2 regions of the Tumebacillus lipolyticus genome follow, and region 2 is predicted to be linked to the other one. Evidence: a T-box and tRNA genes for the amino acid it is inferred to sense, from the RefSeq annotation. Region 2 holds a T-box; the other holds one or more tRNA genes.
The links. The T-box of region 2 lies ahead of pheS (phenylalanine--tRNA ligase subunit alpha). A T-box ahead of a tRNA ligase gene usually reads a tRNA of that ligase, here a tRNA-Phe.
Positions count from the first base shown of each region.

Region 1 (8,789 bases), on a different contig from region 2:
TCCGATCCGGAGCTGGATCGCCGCTTGCGCAAAACGTTTGAGACGGAGAAGCCGTATCGCACGTTCCCGGTCGATGTCTCCGTACACGGCCGTCTCGGCGAGCCGCTGGTGAGCATCTGGACAGATGTGAACACGGGAAAAACGGTGACTGTCGCCTCTGAAAAAGCGGTGGAGACAGCGATGAAGCGCCCGCTGAACGAAGAGGTGTTGCGCGACCAGCTGGGTCGTCTCGGCGGAACGGTGTACTATCTGGGAGATCTGCATCTCGACCTCGACGGCGATCTGATCGTCCCGATGTCCGAATTGAACCGGATGAGACGGGTGGCGGCCGAAGAGCTGCTCAAGCTGCGCATCGAGCCGCGCACCTATCAAAAGCGCGACCTCGACGTCTATGAAGACACGGTGGCGGTCGATCCGGCGACGGGCGACACCGCCAATCTGATCGCGCTCTGCCGCTCGCTTGAGCAGATCGAAGCGGCGGGGAAGACAGATGTGGACTACATCTACGCAGATTTTGAGTTTGTCCGCGACTATCCGAAAGCGGTCGAAGTGGCGCGCGCGGCTGGCAAGAAGATCGCGCTGGCCACACCGCGCATCCTGATGCCTGGCGAGCGGGGGATCTTGCTGAACATCATCAAAGCGAAGCCGGACGGGATTCTCATCCGCAACACGGGGGCGCTCTACTTCTATGAGCAGGAGCGGCCGGAGGGCATCGAGCTGATCGGCGACTTCTCCTTGAACATCGCCAACCACAAAGCGGCTCGCCTGTTCCTCGAACGGGGCATCAGCCGCATCACCGCCTCCTACGATCTGAACACCGAGCAGATGGTCGACCTGCTCTCCCAGTCTGATGCGAGCAAAGTCGAAGTGGTCATCCACCAGCACATGCCGATGTTCCACACCGAGCATTGCGTCTACGCGACCTTCCTGTCAGAAGGCACCGATTATACCAACTGCGGACAGGTCTGTGAGCAGCATCGCGTGTCGCTGCGCGACCGCGTCGATTTTGAGCATCCGGTGCGCGTCGACACAGGCTGCCGCAACACCGTCTACAACGCGGTCGATCAGTCGGGCGCCGAGTTTTTGAAGGAGTTTTTGCAGTACGGGGTGAACACCTATCGCGTCGAGTTTCTCGAAGAGGACGGCGATCGCGTGCAGGAGGTGCTGAAGCTGTACCGCCAAGCGCTGGAAGGGGAAGTGACCGGCACGCACGTCTGGCGGACGCTCAACGCGACCAACCAGCTCGGCGTCACGCGCGGTCAGCTGACCAAGACGGGGATCACAAGAGGATAACTGCCTGAGGCAAGCGACCAAAGGCTGGCGATAAGAAAAAGGAGGCTGTCGATCATGCTCGGCAGCCTCCTTTCGCGTGGAAAGAGAGCACAGGTTCGTGAGGATTAGCGTTGGGAACGCCACGGGTCAGGACAGCCAGCGCAACCCTTTCGGATAGTGGTTCTTGATCGTGCCGCCTGACTGTTTGCCAAAGCCTAAGGGGAAGTTGTCCACCGTCAGCACGACCCATCCTTTGGCGCAGTCCATGCTGATCGTCTCCCCGCGCAGATACTGCCTGATCTCCTGGCTGTCAGCAGCCAGCGAGACGGTGTGCAGGATCTCTTCGGCACGCAGTCCGAGCGCGAGCGCATGGCTTGGTTCAAAGCGATTTTTTTTCAGCGTGCCCAGATGCCAGCCTGGACGGACCACCTTGAGCCCTTTTAGCTGATGTTGCAGCTCGCTCGGGATCAGGTAGAGGTGGTCGCCAAACAGCAGATAATCGCCCTCCGGCACTCGGCGCAACGTCGCTTCGGCAAACTGGCGGTAACTGCTGATCACATCGGCTGGAAGCCGCACGCTCTTGCTCTCCTTTTTCCGCGGAGCCGGTTCACCATCGCGCTTGCGCAGATGGGCGACATAATGCCCCTCCCCGCGCAGGCGATGCGGCCAGAGGCGCGCCGTCTTGGCCAGCTCGGGTCGCCCGCCTGATGTCCACTCGGGCCGTCCTGGTGCGAAATGTTCGAACGTGTGTATGTCGATGATTTCAAATTCCGGATGTTGCCGCAAAAACGTTTCGATCAGCCCTTCGTTCTCTTCCGGCGCAAACGTGCAGGTCGAAAAGGCGAGCGTGCCGCCAGCGCGAAGCATCGCAGCGGCTGCCTGCAAAATGTCGAGCTGGCGCAGCGCACAGCCGGTCACATGCTCGGGGCTCCACTCACCGCAGGCGTCCGGATCTTTGCGAAACATCCCTTCCCCAGAGCAAGGGGCATCGACCAAGATCTTGTCAAAAAAGGCGGGAAACCGCTCCGCCAGACGGTCGGGCATTTCGCTTGTGACCAGCGCGTTGGTCACGCCGCAGCGCTCGATGTTTTCGGAGAGGATCTTCGCCCGTTGCGGATGGGGCTCATTGGCGATGAGCAGCCCAGTGCCTCCTAGCTGTGCGGCCAGATGGGTCGATTTGCCGCCCGGTGCGGCGCAGAGGTCGAGCACGCGATCGCCGGGCGCAGGTGAGAGCACAGCGGCGACAGACATCGCGGAAGGCTCTTGCATGTAATAGACGCCAGCCGCATGGTAGGGATGTTTGCCAGGTCGATCTGACGCTTCATAATAGAATCCTTCCTCGACCCACGGCACCGCTTGCAGTTGAAAGGGAGCGAGCTCCAAAAAGCGCTCGCGGCTCGTCTTCAGCGTGTTGACCCGCAGCCCGAGGGCGGAAGGAAGGGAAAACGTGTCATAAAACGGTTGATACTCCGCTTGCAACAAATCTCGCATGCGAGATAAAAAGGCGTCAGGATAGGGTGTCCGATCGGTTGTCAAGGATATCAGCTCCCGGCCAGGAATGTTTTCAGGACTATATCTTACCACGGAGAAAGGCAATTTTCATTGCAAGTGAAGGGGAACATATACTACAATTCGCGTAGAGAATGATCAGGGGGAGCATACGCTTGGATACTACTATTTTGCAAACCTATCGGGAACAGGGATACCGCCTGTATCCTGTGATGCGCACCTATCAGGGGCTGAACCTCGACCCCGCCGCGATCTATGAGCGTTTGGGCTGGCAAGGCCCGCATCACTTTTTGTTAGAATCGGGCAAGATGGGCGAGTTTTCTTTCGTCGGTGGCGCTCCGTTCGCAGTGCTCACCGCCAAAGATGGCCAAGCTGTCTTTGTGCAGGGTGAGCAGCGGGAAGCGTGGAGCGGCGACCCGCTCAATCTGTTGCGGGAGAAGATGCGCGAGTTTCGCGCGCCACACCTCCCCGGACTGCCGAAGCTGCGCGGCGGGGCTGTCGGCTTTCTCGCCTATGACACGGCGCGCTATATTGAGCGCTTGCCGACGATTAGCCAAGACGACCTCGGGACGCCAGACCTGTATTTTGTTTTTGTCGACCAGCTCTGCGTGATCGACCATCGGCGCGAGGTCGTACACCTGATCGCCCATATCGATCTGCACCGAGCGGACGGAGTGGCCCGAGCGGAAGCAGCGCTGTCGGAGTTGGAGCACAAGCTGTTAAACGGCACGTCGCAAGTGCCAGACTTTCCTGCGCGTTCTGCAGCGGAGGACTGGAGCTATTCCTTCACCAAAGCAGGGTTCGAACAGGCGGTCACCGCAGTGCAAGAATACATCTCGCGCGGCGACGTGTTTCAGGTGAACCTGTCAATGCGGCAAGGGCGCACGCTCGGCGCAGCACCCTATGAGATCTACAAGCACCTGCGCCAGATCAATCCCTCGCCTTACGCGAGCTATCTGCACTTTCCAGAGCTGCAGGTGGTCTCCTGCTCGCCGGAGCTGCTGGTCAACCTATTCGCAGGGGAAGTGAACGCCCGACCGATCGCCGGAACTCGCCCGCGCACAGGCGAAGAGGAACAGGATCGGCTCGCGGTGGAAGAGCTAAAAAGCAATGAGAAAGAGATCGCCGAACATATCATGCTGGTCGATCTGGAGCGCAACGACCTCGGTCGCGTCTGTCAGTTTGGCTCGGTCGAAGTGAACGAGCTGATGGTGATCGAGGCGTATTCGCACGTCTTCCATATCGTGTCCAACGTGCGCGGCCGCTTGCATGGTGGCAGGGACGCATTCGATGTGATCCGCGCGACCTTCCCCGGCGGCACGATCACCGGCGCGCCGAAGATTCGCACGATGGAGATCTTAGAGGAGTTGGAGCCGACCCGCCGCGGTCTGTACACCGGCTCGATCGGCTGGATCGACTTCGATGGGGATATGGAGCTGAACATCGTCATCCGCACCTTGCAGGTGCAAGATGGCGTCGGCTATGTGCAGGCGGGAGCGGGCATCGTCATCGACTCGGTGCCGGAGCGCGAGTACCATGAATCGATGCGCAAAGCGAAAGCGCTGTGGGTGGCGATCGAAAATGCGGAACAAGCTGCAAGCGAGGGGAGAGAACGCCTGTGATCCTGATGATCGACAACTATGATTCCTTCGTCTACAACCTCGTTCAATACTTAGGCGAGATGGGACAGGAGTTGGTCGTAAAGCGCAACGATGAGGTGACGGTGCAGGAGATCGAACAGCTCAACCCGCGCGTGATCGTCATCTCACCCGGGCCCTGCTCGCCGAATGAAGCGGGCGTGTCGCTTGAGGTGATCACCGCTTTTGCCGGAAAAATCCCGCTGCTCGGCGTCTGCCTCGGCCATCAGTCGATCGCCCAAGCGTTCGGCGGTAACGTCGTGCGAGCGGAGCGCCTGATGCACGGTAAGACGTCGCGCATCGAGCACGACGGGGAGACGATGTTTCATCAATTGCCTTCTCCGCTCAACGTCTGTCGCTACCACTCGCTGATCGTCGAGCGCGAAACGTTGCCCGACTGTTTTGAGATCTCCGCTTGGACAGATGCGGGGGAGATCATGGCGATTCGCCACAAAGAGCTGGCTGTCGAAGGGGTTCAGTTCCATCCGGAGGCGATCTTGACCGAACATGGCAAGGCGATGCTGCGCAACTTCCTCGAAAGGCAGGGGCTCTCATGTTCGTCTATTTAAACGATCGCGTCCTGCCGCTGGAACAGGCGAGCTTGTCCGTCTTGGATCACGGTTTTTTGTACGGGGCAGGGCTGTTTGAAACGATGCGCACCGCAGGCGGCGCTCCGGTGTTTTGGCAGGAGCACGTCTGCCGGCTGCGCGAGTCGGCAGAGTGGCTGGGCATTCCGATTCCCTGGAGCGATGAACAGCTGGAACGGGCGATCCATGAGACGGTGCAGGCGAACGAACTGGAGGAAGCGTACGTGCGGCTGACAGTCTCCCGCGGCGTGGGAGCGCTCGGCCCGAGCGGAAAGAGCTGCAGCGTCCCCACGCTGGTCATCTATGTCAAGGAGCTGGTCTTGCCGCCAGACAGCGGGCGCGACCTGATCGTGCTGGAGACGGTGCGCAGCTCGCCGGAGACGCCAGTGCGGGCGAAGACGCTCAACTACCTCAACAGCTTGCTCGCCTATCGCGAGCTGGAGCTGCGCGGCGCTGCCGAAGGGATTCAATTGACGAGCGATGGGGCGATCGCAGAAGGGGCGGTCAGCAACCTCTTTTTTGTGATCGATGGCGAACTGTGCACCCCGCCGCTCGACGCTGGCATCCTGCCGGGCATCACGCGGGATTGGGTCAAGAGACAGCTTCCGGTGCGGGAGAGGCGCTTGACGCTCGCCGACATCGCGCATGCGTCAGAAGCGTTTACCACCTCGTCGGTGGTCGGCGTGCTCCCGGCGACCTCTGTCGAAGGAGCGCCGATCGGTGACAGGCAGGTCGGGCCGATCACGCGAGAGCTGATCAGCAGATGGAAATCGCTTTTCCAGAAATAATCTTAAAATACCCTCTTGCACTCTACCACTCAGCATGATATATTATCTCTTGTCGCCGCCGCAACACTGGCGAAACACGAGCCATTAGCTCAGTTGGTAGAGCAACTGACTTTTAATCAGTGGGTCGAAGGTTCAAGTCCTTCATGGCTCACCATCAGTCGAGATGGTCGACGCGATGTCGACAGTCTCACGTGCGGAAGTGGCTCAGGGGTAGAGCATCGCCTTGCCAAGGCGAGGGTCGCGGGTTCGAATCCCGTCTTCCGCTCCATTTTTACAACTTGATCAGCAGCACAGATCGACATGCGGTCGTGGCGGAATGGCAGACGCGCACGCTTGAGGGGCGTGTGGGGTTTCCCCGTGGAAGTTCGAGTCTTCTCGACCGCACCAGATGTTGGGGGTATAGCTCAGTTGGTAGAGCACCTGCCTTGCAAGCAGGGGGTCAGCGGTTCGAATCCGCTTATCTCCACCAGCGCCTTCATAGCTCAGTAGGTAGAGCGCATCCATGGTAAGGATGAGGTCATCGGTTCGATTCCGGTTGAAGGCACCACGTTTGGCCCGTTGGAGAAGCGGCTTAACTCACCGCCCTTTCAAGGCGGCATTCACGGGTTCGAATCCCGTACGGGTCACCATGTTTCTTCTACAGATTTTGGCTCGGTAGCTCAGTCGGTAGAGCAGAGGACTGAAAATCCTCGTGTCGGCGGTTCGATTCCGTCCCGAGCCACCATGTTTTTTGGGCCCATAGCTCAGTTGGCTAGAGCGCACGACTGATAATCGTGAGGTCGGAAGTTCGAATCTTCTTGGGCCCACCATCTATGCTGTACAAGGGTTCAGCCTATAAGAAATGCGTTTGAAAGCGGTGTCTCATGACACCGCTTTTTTGTTTTGGCATACGTTGTTGATAACGGAGAGGGGGAAGGATAGGTGCCGATCGGTGGAATCAACATCATGGCGTTCAAAGTCAACAACGTTGACAAAGGATATGTCAACATCGGCCCTCTGCTCGTGGCCGACTGGAATGGGCTTTCCAAACAGAACTATGGCGCAGGGGAAGCGAACGGAGATGGCAACGGAATGTTTACAGGTGCGACGATGATTCAGGACAGCGACGCGCTCGATGCGCCCGTCATGAAAACGAGCATAATTTAGTAAAAAATCGTCGGGTATTCGCTCCCGGCGATTTTTTATGGTGGTGGGTTGCGCTGAATCGGAATCCGCTTCTTCGATTCATTCGGTCGTTTGCGAATGAGCGGCAAGGTGATCTCCAACAGACCGTTGTGATACCGAGCGCGAATCTGGTCTTCTTCGACCCGGTCGGGCAGTGGAATGGCGCGTTGGAACTCCCCGAAAAATCGCTCTGATACCAAAGTTTGTTCTGGAGGGAAGCGACGCGGCATCTGACCGCTCACCACCAAGTGGTTACCTTCGACATAGAGATCGACCGCATCGAGGTTGTGGAGACCTGGCAATTCGACATGCACGATCACTTCGCGCTCCGTTCGATACATCGCCACCGCAGGCGCGGTTGCCCTCTGTGCGGGCGCTGGTGGTGCTGCTTCCTCATATGTTGTAGGTTCTGCATTTTCATCGGGAAATACCGAAAGCATATCCTCCCAAAAATCATCCCCGAAGAACTGCCGCGCGTGCGATTCCCATTTGCCAAAAGAGCGGGAGTTCTTCATCGCATTCCCTCCTTCGATGCGCCTTCCATTCACCATATGCGCCCATCTCACATAGCGTAACAACATGAGAGCGAAGAGGTGGTTGCGATGTCTTTTACGATCAACATCTTCAGCATCAAAGTGAACAACATCGAAAACGCTTCGGCGATGAACGTCGGACAGAATCTGTTGAACGATTGGAAAAACAACTCCAAATACAACCAAGGCTATGGTCAGTTGATCGGAGATGGCAACGAGCAGAAGCGCGTGAAGTCGAAGATCGATGACCGCGATCGGATCGATGCACCGAGCCGCGACACTTCGATCACCAAACTTCCATCCCTTGTGAGGTGAGGCAGGATGCCAGTGGAGATTCATGTGGGCAATGTGAAAGTCAACACCGTCGATCGCTCCTTCGTCAACATTGGGCCGAGCATCAAGACAGGGCTTAGGGCCAAGTCACGGATGAACCAAGGCATGGGCGAGGTGATGGGAAACACGAATCAGGTTTTCTATCAATCGAAGGTTGACGATCGCGATCAGGTCGATTTTGTACAGCAGAAAAAAGCGTGGAGCTCGCGATGAAGATGAAAGTGCGCTTTGACTTACAAGAGCTGAAGGTTGGTGAGCTCAGCGACAGCATGATCAACATCGGAAAAAACTGGGTTGTGACGCCGAAGCGAAAGAATCGTGGTGATCAGGGTGGAGTGGGACGTATGGGGGGCGATGTGCCAACTGCAAAGGCGTATCGAAGCGCTGGAAGAGGAGAACCTACTGATGAGGCGCCTAATCGCCCAGCAACAGGGTGTGACGAAGATTAGGAAGCTGGTCTATCAGGTGCAGTCCCTGCACATCAAAGAGATGAGCGGCACGATGAACATCGGGATCATCGCGCCGCTCGACGAGGAAGCAGTAGAAAACATGCCCTTTGAGATGCCAGGTTCACCGAGATGAAACTGCCCGCACTTTTCAGGCAGTTTCTTTGGCATTTCGGCTCGATTTCAGCTATGATAGGGAGGAAGGAAGAATTATACTTGATAGCGAAATCATACTTGGTGTGTCGAAAGCGCTTACCAGCCCTAAAGTTCTGAGTATTCAGGGACATACATAAGGAGGTACTACCGTGATTAACAAGGTCTATGACAGTGTACAAGAAGCGATTGCAGATATTCACGACGGCGCGACGCTCATGGCAGGCGGTTTCGGCCTGTGCGGCATTCCGGAGAACCTGATCATCGCCTTGCGCGACAAAGGCGTAAAGGATCTCACCGTGATCTCCAACAACTGCGGTGTGGACGAGTGGGGTCTGGGACTTCTGTTGCAAAACAAGCAGATCAA
Region 1 is NZ_JBHUIO010000008.1:239,960-248,748, reverse strand. It holds gene ACFSOY_RS13755 (U32 family peptidase) at 1-1,293, shown strand, start outside; gene ACFSOY_RS13750 (RsmF rRNA methyltransferase first C-terminal domain-containing protein) at 1,420-2,808, opposite strand; gene ACFSOY_RS13745 (anthranilate synthase component I family protein) at 2,994-4,403, shown strand; gene pabA (aminodeoxychorismate/anthranilate synthase component II) at 4,400-4,987, shown strand; gene ACFSOY_RS13735 (aminotransferase class IV) at 4,972-5,793, shown strand; tRNA gene ACFSOY_RS13730 (tRNA-Lys) at 5,872-5,947, shown strand; tRNA gene ACFSOY_RS13725 (tRNA-Gly) at 5,987-6,061, shown strand; tRNA gene ACFSOY_RS13720 (tRNA-Leu) at 6,096-6,180, shown strand; tRNA gene ACFSOY_RS13715 (tRNA-Ala) at 6,187-6,262, shown strand; tRNA gene ACFSOY_RS13710 (tRNA-Thr) at 6,265-6,340, shown strand; tRNA gene ACFSOY_RS13705 (tRNA-Glu) at 6,346-6,422, shown strand; tRNA gene ACFSOY_RS13700 (tRNA-Phe) at 6,442-6,517, shown strand; tRNA gene ACFSOY_RS13695 (tRNA-Ile) at 6,526-6,602, shown strand; gene ACFSOY_RS13690 (hypothetical protein) at 6,715-6,939, shown strand; gene ACFSOY_RS13685 (Hsp20/alpha crystallin family protein) at 6,975-7,472, opposite strand; gene ACFSOY_RS13680 (spore germination protein) at 7,560-7,805, shown strand; gene ACFSOY_RS13675 (hypothetical protein) at 7,812-8,036, shown strand; gene gerPC (spore germination protein GerPC) at 8,178-8,405, shown strand; gene ACFSOY_RS13665 (CoA transferase subunit A) at 8,578-8,789, shown strand, end outside.
Region 1: it has a tRNA-Phe gene. The T-box ahead of pheS (phenylalanine--tRNA ligase subunit alpha) is inferred to sense a tRNA for this amino acid. The anticodon was not compared.

Region 2 (8,789 bases):
ATATCGAATCATCGGGACCAGCGAAGGAAGAGCGGACAACTTCACACGGAGAGCCATCGAGGCACTTGCCGAAGGGATTGCAGACTACATCACCGATGTGTGGGAGCGACATGAGCTGCAGAGGATCGTGGCAAGTGATTTTTATTATTATGGGGAAGATGAGATCGAATATCTGTCCGCTTCGGCAGTCGAGATGCTCGCAGGGCTGCTCGACGAGGATGGCAATCCGCTTCGAGCAAGCCACATCGCCCAATCGGCAGCGGAGGTCTGGCACGAGGGAGGCGAGCTGCTGATCGATGGGCTGTTGCGCTTTCGCTTGCAAGCTTTTCATGAAGATCTACATCGCGTCGCCTTGCAGGCGATCGACGAATATCTGATGGATCTCGAATATCAGGAGTTCGTCAAGCTGATGCGGTATTTTTTGAACGCGCAGGAACCGCAACTTCCCCTGCTGCACATGATCTGCACAGATGAGCGCACCGTCAAGCTGTTCAATGCGGAAGGCAAGCTGGTCGAGCTCGATCAGAGCGGGGATTCGTCCGCGCCGGGGAGCGACATCGCCCTTTCTGCGGAGGATCGGTTGATGAGCACGCTGATCTCGCTCGCGCCGGAGAAGCTGTACATTCACCTCGGCGAATCGAGCGATGCGGTTTCCTCTTTGGTCGAGACGGTCGAGCACCTCTTCGCCGACCGGTCGGTCGTCTGTCGCGGCTGTCTGCTCTGCCAGTCGGTGCAGCGGTGGGAAGAGTTGCTGAACAAACAGGCAAAAGATAGTTGACAGCGATCGGGCGATCAGTTATATTACATAGAGAAGTTTAATGGCATATCGGCTAGGAGAAAGAAGAAGCACCCCGCTTCTCACCCGCAGAGCGTCCACAGGAGACTGCGACCGGGTTATGTGATCGTTTCAGCGCGAGTTTTATATTCGTCTGTAACCATGCGGGATGTATTTTCACCAATACATCGCGCATTTTCTTTTTTCTTCACCAGCAAGGTTGGGCCATTCACACTGGAGGTGACAGGTTATTAGCAAAGACGATGTTCAAATCAATGAGGGCATCCGCGCGCGTGAAGTGCGGGTGATCGACGTCAATGGTGATCAGCTGGGGATTAAATCCCTTCGCGATGCGCTTCAGATCGCGGCTGACAAGAACCTCGACTTGGTAAACGTGGCACCCACGGCCAAGCCTCCCGTATGCCGGATCATGGACTACGGCAAGTTCAAGTACGAGCAGAGCAAAAAGGAAAAAGAAGCTCGTAAGAACCAAAAGATCGTTTCCATCAAAGAGATTCGCATGACCCCGAACATTGAAGAGCACGACTTCCAAACGAAATTGCGCAACACGGTCAAATTCTTAAACGAAGGCGACAAGGTGAAGGCGAGCGTTCGTTTCCGCGGTCGTGAGATCACGCACCAAGAGATCGGGATCAAAGTTCTCACCCGTCTGGCGAAGGAATGCGAAGAGATCGCAGTCCTCGAGCGCGCACCGAAATTGGAAGGCCGCTCGATGATGATCATCCTTTCGCCAAAAGTCACCAACAACTAAATTCAAGCAATTGGAGGTTCGCACCATGTCCAAAATGAAAACTCATCGCGGCGCGGCGAAGCGTTTCAAGCGTACCGGTTCTGGCAAGCTCTCCCGCAGCCATGCATACACCAGCCACATGTTCTCCAACAAAGAGCAAAAGGTGAAGCGCAAACTGCGCAAGCGTGGCACCGTTCACAAATCGGACCAAAAACGCATCGAGCAAATGCTCACCTACCTGTAATATTATTTTCTGCTTGAACACAGCATAGGAGGTTTATTAGAATGCCGAGAGTAAAAGGTGGTATTGTTACCCGCCGTCGCCATAAGAAAATCCTGAAGCTTGCACGCGGTTTCCGCGGTTCCAAGCATCGTCTGTTTAAAACTGCAAACGCACAGGTCATGAAGTCCCTGCTGTACGCATACCGTGACCGCCGCCAGAAGAAGCGCGACTTCCGCAAACTGTGGATCGCTCGTATCAACGCGGCAGCTCGCCTCAACGGTCTGTCCTACTCCAAGCTGGTACACGGCTTGAAAGTTGCAGGCGTAGAAGTGAACCGCAAAATGCTGGCTGACCTCGCTGTAAACGATGCAAACGCGTTTGCAGAGCTGGCAACGCTGGCAAAATCGAAAGTGAACGCGTAACATGACGCGATGAAAGACCTGCATCTGCAGGTCTTTTCTTTTTCGCTCTTGTGAGCGAGGAAAGTTCAGGGTATGCTACAGAGAGTAACTTCCAGAACGTGGCTGACTCTGGCAAGGAGGAAGAGAGAATGGCAAAGCAGTTTGCGGTGGTGGGCTTAGGCCGCTTCGGAACTTCTGTGGCGCGGACGCTCTATGAGATGGGCAACGATGTGCTCGGGATCGACTCGGATGATGACCGCATTCAGGACATCGCCGACCTGGTCACACATGCGGTCACAGCCGACTCGACAGACGAGAACGCGCTCAAGTCGATCGGGATTCGCAACTTCGACGTGGTGATCGTGGCGATCGGCAACGATGTGAAAAATAGCATCTTGACCACCTTGATCTTGAAGGAGCTCGGGGTGAAGTTTATCGTCGTCAAAGCGCAAGACGAACTGCATGGCAAGGTGTTGGAGAAGATCGGAGCGGACAAGGTGGTCTATCCGGAGCGCGATATGGGCTATCGGGTGGCGCACAATCTGATCTCGCCAAACATCCTCGATTATATCGAGCTTGCCCCAGACTACTCGATCTATGAAATACAGGTGCCGAGCAAGTTTGTCGGCAAGTCGCTGGAGCAGCTCGACCTGCGCCGTCGCTATGGCTGTAACGTCATGGCGATCAAGCATGGCAAGGATATCAACATCTCGCCGATCGCGACAGATCTTCTGCACAACGGGGATGTTCTGGTCGTGGTTGGGAAGAATGAAGATTTGGATGAGCTTGATGAAAACAGATAAAAGGGTGGCATTTGTCGGATGAGGTTTGAACAGATCACGTCGGTGAAAAACAACCGTGTCAAAGATTGGGCTTCGCTGAAGCAAAAAAAATATCGTACACAGCTGGGGATGTATCTCGCAGAGGGCATTCGTCTGGTCGAAGAGGCGGTCGCCTCAGGAGCGCCGATCGAAGCGATTTTGATCAGCGGTGACTTGCAGTCCGGCCGCTATGACAAGATCGTCAACGGGGTCGCATCCCTGGGCACCAATCTGTATGAAGTGACCGAGCAGGTGCTCGAACATGTGGCAGATACGAAAACCCCACAGGGCGTGGTGGCGATCATCAAGCAGACGGTGGGCGACCCGCGCCAGTTTTTGCAAAACAAGACCAACCCGCTGTATCTGGTCTTGGACAGCATTCAAGATCCGGGCAACCTCGGGACGATGATTCGCACAGCAGACGCTGTCGGCGCGTCCGGCGTCTTTCTCGGCAAGACGTGCGTCGATCTCTACAACCCGAAAGTGGTGCGGGCGACGATGGGCTCCCTCTATCATCTGCCGCTGTTCGAGGTGGATCTGGAAACGTTCTTGCCGCTGATGAAAGAGCAGGGCGTGACGATCGTCGGCACTGCGACCGAAGCGGACAAGACCGTTTTTCAGCACGACTTCACGCAAGGGACGGTGCTCGTCATCGGTTCGGAAGCGCACGGTCTGAGCGAAGGTGTCGCGGCGCTTGTCGATCACAACATTTCGCTGCCGATGCCCGGACAGGCGGAGTCGCTCAACGCGGCGATCGCATCGTCCGTCATGATGTATGAGGCACTGCGCCAGCGGACTCAATAACACACAGCGTTGAAAACATCGAAGACACCTGTACAGGTGTCTTTTTTCATGCTGTGAGCAGTTAGGGGCGGATCAGCATCGGGCGGTAGCGTGCGCAGGAGCGGGGAGGGCGGGTGCATGTTCAAAGCGAGCGCAGGGCAAACTTTGCATAAGGAGGTGTGCACAATGAACAGTCATCTGCTTGCCTTTGCGGTCAAACTGGTATCGACGGTGGCAGCCATCGCTTTTATCGCACTGTTCTTCCCGCTCTGGGGGACGATGAACTTTTTTCATTCGCTCATCCTCGGCTTGATCGTCGCGGTGATCGGATATGTTTCAGACCTGATCATTCCTCGTGTGATCAACCAGATCGTCGCGGTCGCCTTCGACTTGGTGGTGACCACGCTGGTGATCTATGCGGGCAACTATTTCTTGCCAGGCATGAGCGTTTCTTGGACGTTCGCTTGGTTTGTCGGGATTCTTGTCGCCGGCATCGAAATCTTTTACCACTTTCAGTTTGTCAAAAAGGCAAATGAGCCGATCGGCTAGCGAGAACAGTTGCAAAGCGCTATGCTCTGTACTATACTATGTTACAAATAGCACAATCTAACAGCATTTGAACAGCGATGAAGGAGAGAGTAAGCATCTGGGCGCGTACAGGGAGAGGATGTCATAGACTGGGAGCATCCTCACGCAGACACGGATGGCTGAAGTTCACTCCGAAGCTGCTTGCCTGAAGGGAATCTACAGTTCCTGCGTAGGGCAAGCCGGCAGCAGACTGCCGTTATCGAACAGTGAAGTGGAGCGAGGTGTTTTTGCCTTGCTCAAATAGGGTGGTACCGCGAAGACTTTTCGTCCCTTGTTGGATGAAGGTCTTTTTTTATTTTTCCGAATGAATGAAAGCAGGGGGGACCCATGATGAAAGAACAGCTGATGGCGCTGAAAGAACAGGCGTTAGAAAAGTTGACGCAGCAGTCGTCGTTGCACCAGTTGAACGAATGGAAAGCGACCTATCTCGGGAAGAAAGGTGAGCTGACGGCAGCGCTTCGCGGCATGAAAGATTTGAGCGCAGAAGAGCGCCCGATCGTTGGCGCACTGGTCAACGAAGTGCGCGAGAGCTTGGAGAGCGCGTTCGACGGGCAGGAGGCGGAGTTGAAACGGGCGGAGCGGGAAAAGCGACTGCGCGAAGAGACGATCGATGTCACGTTGCCGGGCCGCTCGATTCCGCTCGGCAGCGAGCATCCGCTGACCCGCTTGATTCGCGAGGTGGAGGAGATTTTCCTGGGCCTCGGCTTTCAGGTGGCAGAAGGGCCAGAGGTGGAGACAGACTACAACAACTTTGAAGCGCTGAACGTGCCGCGCAATCATCCGGCTCGCGATATGCAGGATACGTTTTACATCACCGAAGACATGCTGCTGCGCACGCACACCTCGCCGGTGCAAGGGCGGGTGCTGCGCGCCAACGTGGAGGCGGCCAAGCAGCGCGGGGAAACTTCGCCGCAACCTGTGCGCATCATCGCTCCAGGGCGCGTCTATCGCCGCGACGATGATGATGCGACACATTCGCACGCTTTCATGCAGATCGAGGGTCTGGTCGTCGACCGTCACATTCGGATGAGCGATCTGAAAGGCATTCTGACCACGTTTGCCCAGCAGATGTTCGGCCATGATGTGGCGATTCGGATGCGCCCGTCCTACTTCCCGTTCACCGAGCCGTCGACAGAGGTCGATGCGACCTGTTATTCCTGTGGCGGAGATGGATGCCGCGTCTGCAAGCAGACCGGCTGGATCGAAATCCTCGGCGCGGGCATGGTGCACCCGAACGTGCTGGAGATGGCAGGCTATGATCCGGAAGAGTTCACCGGATTCGCATTCGGCATGGGTGTTGAGCGAATCGCGATGCGCCGTTACGGCATCGAAGACATCCGCCATTTCTATACGAACGATGTTCGCTTGATGTCGCAGTTCAAGTCTCGGGTGTAGCAGGAGGGAAAAACGATGAAAATCAGCTATCAATGGCTTCGTGACTATGTGGAGATCGACGATCTGACTCCTGAGCAACTCGGGGGGTTGCTGACCGACGCAGGGGTGCCGGTCGAGGTGTTCACCCCGCTCAATCTTGGTGTGAAAGGTGTTGTCATCGGCCACGTGCTGGAGACGAGACCGCATGAAAATGCTGACAAGCTCCGCGTCTGCACGGTGGACGCAGGCACTGGCGAGCACCTGCAGATCGTCTGCGGTGCGCCGAACGTCGCGCCCGGTCAGAAAGTTCCGGTCGCGGTGATCGGAGCGGAACTGCCGAATGACTTCAAGATCAAAAAAGCAAAGCTGCGCGGCATTGAATCGCAAGGGATGCTCTGCTCAGCAAAAGAGATCGGCATGGACATCAAGCTGCTGCCGAAAGATCAGACGGAAGGTCTGTACATCCTCCCGAGCGATGCTCCGATCGGAGCGGACGTGACCGACTACCTCTACCTGAACGATGTGGTGTTGGAGCTTGAGCTGACTCCGAACCGCTCCGACCTGCTCAACTACCGCGGTGTTGCCTACGAAGTGGCCGCACTGCTCGGGCGCGAGGTCAAGCTGAACGAAGCGCAGCGCGCAGAGGCGAGCGGCGACTCGCCGGTCAGCGTGAAGATCGAGTCGGAGAACTGCTCCAAATATGCGGCGCAGGTGATCCAAGGCGTGAAGGTCGGCCAATCGCCGCTGTGGTTGCAAGCCAAGCTGCTCGCAGTCGGCGTGCGTCCGATCAACAACGTGGTGGACGTGACCAACTTCGTGATGTTTGAGCTGGGGCAACCGCTGCATGCGTTCGATTTGTCGAAAGTGGCGGAGCGGACGATCATCGTGCGCCAAGCGCAAGCAGGGGAAAAGCATGTCACGCTCGATGGCGTGGAGCGGACGCTCGACGCGAGCATGCTCGTGATCGCAGACCCGGAAAAGGTGATCGGCTTAGCCGGCGTCATGGGCGGTGAGAACTCTGAGGTGGACGACAACACTACGACGATCGTCTTGGAGTCGGCATACTTCGACGCGTCGACCACCCGCAAGACCGGCAAGGCGCTCGGCCTCTACTCGGAGGCGCAAAAGCGCTTTGAAAAAGGGATGATCGATCAGGCGATGGTTGTGAACGCGATGCTGCGGGCTGCCGAGCTGATCGTCGAGCTGGCAGGTGGCGAGATCGCAGGCAAGCCGGTGGAAGTGGTGGCGAAAGAGATCGAGCCGTCCGTGCTGCCGCTGCGCGCGGAGCGCGTCAACCGCTTGCTCGGCACCGAGATCGCCGAAGCGGAAATGATCGCGATCTTAAAGCGTCTGGGCTTTGCAGTATCCGATCAAAAAGTGGATGGCGCCCATCTGGTCACAGCGCCGACCCGTCGACCGGACATGGCTAAAGAGGCGGATCTGATCGAAGAGATCGCCCGCGTCTATGGATATGATCAGATCCCGGTGACGCTGCCGGAAGGGCCGCTGGTGCAAGGTCAGCTCACACCGATCCAAAAGCTGCGCGGCACCGCGCGCGAACTGCTGATCCACATGGGCTTGACCGAAGTGGTGACCTATTCGTTCATCAACATCGCAAACTACGAAAAGCTCGGCCTCGCTACCGCCGGCTACGAAAACCAACTGAAGCTGATGCATCCGCTCTCCGAAGAGCGCAACGCGCTGCGCACGCACATGTTGCCATCGCTGGTCGAAGTGGTGCAATACAACCGCAACCGCCGCGTGCAAGATCTCGCCATCTTCGAGGTCGGCAAAGTGTTCACCCCGGCGCACGATCAGACGGAGCTTCCGCAGGAGCATCTGCGGGCGGCAGGCGTGATCACCGGCAGCTTCGCACCGGTCGGAGTGGGGGAAAAAGAGCGTGCGGTCGACTTCTTCGCCGTAAAAGGGATTGTGGAAAACCTGTTGATCGGCCTCGGGATCACCGGGGTGAGCTATGAGCGCACCGAGTTGCCGGGGATGCATCCTGGGCGCACCGCTCGCATCTTCCAAGGGGAGTTGACGCTCGGCTATGTAGGCGGTCTGCACCCAGAGGCGGAAGAGGCGGCAGAGCTTGCACCGACCTATTACTTTGAGCTCGACATGGAGAAGCTGCTCGCAGCGAAACATGGGGCGACCACCGTCACCGCATCGCTGCCGAAGTTCCCGAGCATGGAGCGCGACATCGCCGTGTTGGTCGATGTGGACGTTCCGGCAGGACAGCTGCTCGACACGATCGCCGAGGCGGGAGGCGAACTGCTGGAAAGCGCGCGCATCTTCGACCTCTATCAAGGCTCCCAAGTGCCGGCGGGCAAAAAATCGATCGCCTACGGGCTTGTCTATCGCTCAGGCGAGCGCACTTTGACAGATGAAGAAGTGACGCTTGTGCATGAGAAAGTGCTTCTCGCGCTGAAGGAACGCCATAGCGCTGAACTTCGTGCGTAATCGAGAAGGATTTTTCGGATCGGAAAGCGAAGAGTTTGGGGAACACAGAAAGGGGAGGTTCCCTTGCCTAAGTATCCCAACGGCATTCAGACTCATGAGATGAACAAGATCAAAGCTGTGATCTACGGCCAAGACTATCAGATAAAGGGAAAAGCCCCGATTGAACACCTGCGGCTTGTTTCCATGCTCGTCGACCACAAGATGAAGGAGATCGGCGAAGGCAACCCGCGGCTCGACTTAAATCGAGTCGCGGTGCTTGCTGCCGTCAACGTGGCGGACGAATATTTGAAGTTGCGTCAGGAGTATGAGGAACTCTTGCGCATTTTGGAACCGCAAGAGATGAAGCAAGCGGAGGACTTGGAAGAGTGACAGATATTATCATCGGTTGTGGCATCCTGCTCACCGCGCTCAACGGATTGCGGCAAGGATTGGTCAAGCAGCTCGTGTCGCTGGTTGGCGTTTTTTTGGCGTTTTTCCTCGCCCGAAGCTTTTATGATGATCTGGCGCCGCTGTTCGCCTTGATCGTACCGATGCCGGAGCTGATTCCTGACAATCCATTGCTGCAACAGATCCCCGGCCTCAACTTGGAGGAGCAGTTGCACGGCGGCAT
Region 2 is NZ_JBHUIO010000005.1:10,480-19,268, reverse strand. It holds gene ytxC (sporulation protein YtxC) at 1-778, shown strand, start outside; gene infC (translation initiation factor IF-3) at 1,026-1,547, shown strand; gene rpmI (50S ribosomal protein L35) at 1,573-1,770, shown strand; gene rplT (50S ribosomal protein L20) at 1,812-2,171, shown strand; gene ACFSOY_RS05255 (potassium channel family protein) at 2,300-2,953, shown strand; gene ACFSOY_RS05250 (TrmH family RNA methyltransferase) at 2,972-3,775, shown strand; gene ACFSOY_RS05245 (DUF2512 family protein) at 3,941-4,303, shown strand; T-box leader at 4,372-4,617, shown strand; gene pheS (phenylalanine--tRNA ligase subunit alpha) at 4,673-5,737, shown strand; gene pheT (phenylalanine--tRNA ligase subunit beta) at 5,753-8,179, shown strand; gene zapA (cell division protein ZapA) at 8,243-8,548, shown strand; gene ACFSOY_RS05225 (CvpA family protein) at 8,545-8,789, shown strand, end outside.